Regions from separate parts of the Klebsiella sp. M041 genome, predicted to be linked through region 2. Evidence: predicted binding sites of a transcription regulator. Region 2 holds the regulator's gene; each other region holds the start of a gene.
The links. Region 2 encodes ArgR, which controls arginine synthesis, uptake and breakdown. Its sites were predicted from a motif close to ANTGAATAAAAATACANT; they were not measured.

Region 1: a site for ArgR is predicted at 1,229-1,246, ahead of argA (amino-acid N-acetyltransferase). Genes of this name have one in related genera too.
Region 3: a site for ArgR is predicted at 1,215-1,232, ahead of argC (N-acetyl-gamma-glutamyl-phosphate reductase). Genes of this name have one in related genera too.

Annotation. Positions count from the first base shown of each region.
Region 1 is NZ_JCAXWU010000020.1:58,329-60,602, reverse strand. It holds gene amiC (N-acetylmuramoyl-L-alanine amidase AmiC) at 1-1,052, opposite strand, end outside; gene argA (amino-acid N-acetyltransferase) at 1,279-2,274, shown strand, end outside.
Region 2 is NZ_JCAXWU010000013.1:143,026-145,299, reverse strand. It holds gene yhcN-B (DUF1471 family stress response protein YhcN-B) at 1-119, opposite strand, end outside; gene yhcN (peroxide/acid stress response protein YhcN) at 219-482, opposite strand; gene argR (transcriptional regulator ArgR) at 856-1,326, opposite strand; gene mdh (malate dehydrogenase) at 1,741-2,274, shown strand, end outside.
Region 3 is NZ_JCAXWU010000017.1:10,552-12,825, reverse strand. It holds gene argE (acetylornithine deacetylase) at 16-1,167, opposite strand; gene argC (N-acetyl-gamma-glutamyl-phosphate reductase) at 1,281-2,274, shown strand, end outside.

The sequences.
Region 1 (2,274 bases), on a different contig from region 2:
TTGTGCAGATTATTGATGTTACCCATTTTCTCCAGCACCGCCTTACCAAATTTGAGGCTGTCGGCGATGGTGAGGGACTGCACCATATCGAACATGGTGTGGTCGACATAGCGATCGCCGCTCTTGCTGACCCCACCGATCAGATCCGAGGCGTTCTGCGTCTGGGCGAGATATTTTGCCGCGGTACTGGTGGCTCCCTTGGTGGAGAGCGCAAACACCGAGGAGCCGCTGGGCTGGCGGCTGGTAAAGGCGTCGGCGTGAATCGATACGAACAGGTCGGCGCGCTGCTTCTGCGCCTTGGCGACACGCACCTTCAACGGGATAAACACGTCTTCGTTGCGGGTCATATAGGCCTTCATATTGCCTTCTTTGTCGATCAGCGCCCGCAGGCGACGGGCAATCTGCAGCACCACGTCTTTCTCGCGGGTGCGATACTTGCCCACAGCGCCCGAATCTTCGCCGCCGTGGCCGGGATCGAGCATAATGACAATCGGCCGATCGCGCCCGGCTTTGCCCGGCTGCGGCCCGCTTTGCGCCGGCGGTACCTGACGCTGCAGATCGCCTTTGTTGTAATCCTCAAGCAGCGCCAGCAGCGGATCCTGCACATCGGTGGCGTTGGCGGGGTAAAGATCCATCACCAGACGCTCTTTAAAGCCGGCCACCGGCGCGAGGGCAAACAGCTGCGGCTTAACGTTCTGCTTGAGCTCGAAGACCATGCGCACGGTTTGCGGATCAAACTGGCCCACGCGGGCGGACTTAATAAAGGGATCGTCATCGCGGATCTGCCCTCCCATGCCTTTCAGCACCGAGTTCAGATTAACCCCTTCCAGATCCACCACCACCCGTTCCGGATTACTGAGGGCAAACTGCCGGTATTTCAGCACATGATTCGATTCCACCGTGACGCGCGTGTAGGTCGATGCTGGCCAGACGCGAACGGCAACCACCCGCGCGGCGGCGGCCAGCCCAACGGGGCTCACGCTCATTAACCACATGGCGCCCGCGCCCTGCAGCAGACGGCGACGGCTTAATCCAGAGTTGTTTCCCGACATGCCACTCCCAAGCAATAAAACGCATTTATACCCAAAACAAACAGATTGACCAGAAACTTTAACGAAAGGCATATAACCTGTCATCTATAAAAGGGTAAACATTCATTGACACCCTGCTCCGGGTCACATGTTTTTCAGGGCTTAGCCTCAAATTGGGGCTTGCGTTTAACGGCAAAACAGAATAAAAATACAATAATTACGAATAATCATGCATTGAGGGTTTGTCATGGTGAAGGAACGTCGCACTGAACTGGTAGAAGGATTCCGCCATTCTGTTCCCTATATTAATGCCCATCGGGGAAAAACGTTTGTCATCATGCTGGGCGGCGAAGCCATTGAGCATGAAAATTTCTCAAATATTGTCAATGACATAGGGTTATTGCATAGCCTGGGCATTCGCCTGGTGGTGGTCTATGGCGCCCGCCCGCAGATTGACGCTAACCTCGCCGAGCACCATCACGAGCCGGTCTATCACAAGCAGACGCGAGTGACTGACGCCAAAACGCTGGAGCTGGTTAAGCAGGCGGCGGGGATGCTGCAGCTGGAGATCACCGCCCGCCTGTCGATGAGCCTCAACAACACCCCGCTGCAGGGAGCCCATATCAACGTCGTCAGCGGCAACTTTATCATTGCCCAGCCGCTGGGCGTTGATGACGGCGTTGATTATTGCCACAGCGGCCGCATTCGCCGCATTGACGAAGAGGCGATTCATCGCCAGCTCGACAGCGGCGCCATTGTGCTGATGGGGCCGGTCGCGGTGTCGGTCACCGGCGAAAGCTTTAACCTGACTTCGGAAGAGATCGCCACCCAGTTGGCCATCAAGCTGAAAGCAGAGAAAATGATCGGCTTCTGTTCTTCGCAAGGGGTTTACAACCAGGCCGGGGAAATTGTCTCCGAACTGTTCCCCAATGAAGCGCAGGCCCGCGTCGAAGAGCTCGAAGCGGACGAAGATTATAACTCCGGTACCGTGCGCTTCCTGCGCGGGGCCGTGAAGGCCTGCCGCAGCGGCGTGCGGCGCTGCCACCTGATCAGCTATCAGGAAAATGGCGCGCTGCTGCAGGAGCTATTCTCACGCGACGGCATCGGCACCCAGATCGTCATGGAGAGCGCAGAGCAAATCCGTCGGGCGACCATCAACGATATCGGCGGAATTCTCGAGCTGATAAGCCCGCTGGAACAGCAGGGCATCCTGGTGCGCCGCTCCCGCGAGCAGCTGGAGATG
Region 2 (2,274 bases):
GTGCCCATGGACTGCAGGTTCTGGGCTTGCTCAGCGTTCACTTGCTGAACGGCCGCGCTAGCGCCGAAAGAGAGAAGGGAAGCCAGGCCAAGGGATGCGATGATCATTGCGCGTTTCATAATCTTTACTCCAGTCTTTGTTTTGCCGCGGCGGGGCGATGAATGAGGCCGGGCCGCGGTAGAGAATTTTTGTCGGGTTAATCGTTGACGATCTAAAACTTATTTATACAGCTCAGCAGTGGCATGCCAGTGGTCGCCAGTGCGGGCTTCGATAATGCGGTAAGAAGAAGCCCCTTCTTCCTGCGCTTTTTTGTTCAGCATTTCATGCATATCCATCGGGGAAGAGGCTACCGCGCCGACGGAAACTGTACCGATGGCCTCGCGGCCCTGGGCTTGCTCGCTGTTGATAACATCAGCGGCGAAAGCGCCAAACGACATGACGGACAGGATGCTGAGAGCTGCTACAGTGGTTTTGATTTTCATGATGTTCACCTCGTCGAATCTTTTTGTTGAGGGTCTTTGTTTCGTGACCCTCATCACAAAAACAAGTATACACTAATCACCAAAAATATTAATACCATGCTAATTGTTTTGTGCGTTAATAGTTACAATAAATTGCGCTTTTTATAACCGATAAGAATTAAAAATGACGCGTCACAGACGGAGATAAGTTTTATTTCTAATAAAATCATAAAGGTATACGATTTTGATCTTTCGTGCGTTTTAGGCGTTTCCCTTACGTAAAAGAACGTATAGACAGGCTAAATCACACAAAATGTTAAATTTTTGTTGAGTTGAAAGGGGGGAGGGAGAGAAGAGGGGGAATCACCCTCTGACGGTTGCCAGAGGGGAATGCTCAGAGTTCCTGTTCGAACAGCACCAGGATAGCGTCGTGCAAATCTTTTACTGTGAAACCGCGCGCTGGCGTGGTGAAGATTGTGTCATCCCCGGCGATGCTGCCAAGAATACCTTCCGCCTTGCCCAGCGAGTCGAGAAGACGGGCGATCAGCTGCGCTGCCCCGGGGCTGGTGTGAATCACCACGACGGCATCGTTATAATCGATATCCAGCACCAGATTTTTCAGCGGGCTGGAGGTGGTCGGCACGCCAAGCTCGGCAGGCAGGCAATAGACCATTTCCATTTTGGCGTTACGGGTACGAACCGCGCCAAATTTGGTGAGCATGCGGGAAACCTTCGATTGGTTGATATTCTCGAAGCCTTCTTCCTGCAGCGCCTGGACGATCTCTCCCTGCGAGCTGAATTTCTCTTCTTTAAGCAGCGCTTTAAACGCTTTAACCAGTTCTTCTTGTTTTGCCGAACTTCGCATAAGTCACCCAGATTATGGTGGTAAAATCAACATCATTATGCATAACCGTGAATTTTTATGCAAATAATCCGCGAGGGGATAGGTCAATAATGTTATGAAGGGGGCATATTTTAGCAAAAAAACCGTATAAGGAACATGTTCTCATCACAACGCTTAAAGGCATGTAAAAGTAAATGAAATGTTATTGAGTTGGTGTTGTTTTGCGCAACTGGCTGGGTGTATTGTAACCAATAGTCGATCCGGTACTTCGCTTTGCTGGATGGTCAGTCAGGAAGCATAAAGTGCGCCGCTGTTCTATTGCTATGCACAATAATGCATTCTTCAGCCATAATCATTGTAATTGTTCATCTTGTGAATTAAGGTCCAGGCGACGGAATAACGAAAGACTAAATTAACCATAATAAGGAGTTTAGGATGAAAGTTGCAGTCCTTGGCGCTGCCGGTGGTATCGGCCAGGCGCTTGCCCTACTACTTAAGACCCAACTGCCTTCAGGTTCAGAGCTCTCGTTGTACGACATCGCTCCGGTTACGCCGGGCGTGGCGGTAGATCTAAGTCATATCCCCACAGATGTAAAAATTAAAGGATTTTCCGGTGAAGATGCTACCCCGGCGCTGGAAGGCGCTGATGTGGTGCTGATCTCCGCGGGCGTAGCGCGTAAGCCCGGCATGGATCGTTCCGACCTGTTTAATGTGAATGCGGGTATCGTTAAGAACCTCGTGCAGCAGATAGCCAAAACCTGCCCGCAGGCCTGTATCGGCATTATTACCAACCCGGTGAACACCACCGTGGCCATCGCCGCCGAAGTGCTGAAAAAAGCCGGCGTGTACGATAAAAACAAACTGTTCGGCGTGACTACGCTGGACATCATCCGCTCCAATACCTTTGTGGCGGAGCTGAAAGGTCAATCGGCAACCGAGGTGGAAGTCCCGGTTATTGGCGGTCACTCC
Region 3 (2,274 bases), on a different contig from region 2:
AAAAAGAGGGCGATTTTAGTGCCAGCAGAAGTGGTGAACCACCTGGCTAATCAGCTCCCGCGTCGGCTTGATAAAGCGCGTCTCCAGAAACTCGTCAGGCTGATGGGCCTGATTGATCGAGCCCGGGCCGAGAACCAGCGTTGGGCACAGCGTCTGGATAAACGGCGCTTCGGTACAGTAGTTCACCACGTCGGTCTGGGCGCCAAGCAGTTTCTCAACCACCTGCACCAGCTTATGGTCCGGCGGGCACTCGTAGCCGGGGATCGGCGGATGCAGCTCCGAGACCGTCAGGCGGCCCGGCCAGCGTTCGCTGACCGGGGCCAGCGCCTCGTCCAGCAGACCATTGAGGTCGTTGAGGGTCATCCCCGGCAACGGGCGGATGTCCATATGCAGTTCACAGCAGGCGCAGATACGGTTTGAGGCATCGCCGCCATGGATGGCGCCGAGGTTGAGGGTCGGGTAAGGGACCGTGAACGCCTCGAAGTGGTAGCGCTCTTTTAGCAAATCGCGCAGCTGCATAATCCGACCGATGGCGTCGTGCATCAGCTCGATCGCGTTGACCCCGCGCGCCGGATCGCTGGAGTGGCCGGACTGGCCCTGAATACGGATCGCGTTGGACATATGTCCTTTATGGGCGCGGATCGGCTGCAGGGAGGTGGGCTCGCCGATGATGGCGCAGTCGGGGCGCAGCCGGGTGGTTTCGGCAAAATAGCGCGCGCCGGCCATGCTGGTCTCTTCGTCGGCGGTGGCCAGAATATACAGCGGTTTTTTCAGCGTGGTGACGTCGACATCGCGCAGGGCGTCGAGAATAAAGGCGAAGAAGCCTTTCATATCGGCCGTGCCGAGGCCGTAGAGCTTGTTATCGTGTTCGGTAAGGGTGAACGGATCGCGCGTCCAGCGGCCGTCATCGAACGGCACGGTATCGGTATGCCCGGCGAGAAGCAGGCCGCCGGCGCCGTGTCCGGTGCTGGCCAGCAGGTTGAATTTATGGCGCGTATCCGGCACCGGCTGTACCTCGACATTAAAGCCGAGATCGCGGAACCAGCCGGCCAGCAAATTGATTAAAGACTCATTGCTCTGATCGAGAGCCTCTTCGGTCGCGCTGATGGACGGTGTGGCGATCAACGCGCGGTAAATCTCGATAAAGGGCGGTAAATTGTTTTTCATTGTTGACACACCTTGGGTCGTGATAGTATCAATATTCATGCATTTATTGTGAATAAAAATACAATATCGTTGAGCGTAAGAAAACCCATCGAATGTAAGGAGATGCGCTTCCAATGTTAAATACGCTGATTGTGGGTGCCAGTGGTTATGCCGGCGCAGAGCTGGTGACCTATATCAATCGTCATCCGCATATGAACATAACCGCTTTGACGGTCTCCGCGCAAAGCAATGATGCGGGAAAATTAATTTCCGACCTGCATCCGCAGCTCAAAGGCATTGTCGATATGCCGCTGCAGCCGATGTCCGATATCAGCGAATTCAGCGCTGGCGTGGACGTGGTGTTTCTCGCCACCGCGCACGAAGTGAGTCACGATCTGGCGCCGCAGTTCCTTGCCGCCGGCTGCGTGGTGTTCGATCTCTCCGGTGCCTTCCGCGTTAACGATGGGGCGTTCTACGAAAAATATTATGGTTTCACTCATCAGCATCCCGACCTGCTCAAACAGGCGGTGTATGGGCTGGCGGAGTGGAGCGCGGATGCGCTTAAAGAAGCGCAGTTAATCGCGGTGCCTGGCTGCTACCCGACGGCGGCGCAGCTGTCGCTGAAGCCGCTGATTGATGCCAGTCTGCTGGATCTCAACCAGTGGCCAGTGATCAACGCCACCAGCGGGGTGAGCGGCGCGGGACGCAAAGCCGCGATCGGCAACAGCTTCTGTGAAGTCAGCCTGCAGCCATACGGCATCTTTAACCATCGTCATCAGCCGGAGATTGCCAGCCACCTCGGAGCGAAGGTGATTTTTACCCCGCATCTGGGTAATTTTAAGCGCGGCATTCTGGAAACCATTACCTGCCGCCTGAAGCCGGGCGTTGGCCATGCGCAGATCGCGGCGGTTTACCAGCAGGCTTACGCCGATAAACCGCTGGTACGTTTATATGATAAAGGCGTGCCCGCATTGAAAAGCGTCGAAGGTCTGCCATTCTGTGATATCGGTTTTGCCGTGCAGGACGACCATCTCATCGTCGTCGCGGCAGAAGATAACCTGCTGAAAGGCGCCGCAGCGCAGGCGGTGCAGTGCGCGAATATTCGTTTCGGCTTCGCTGAGACGCAGT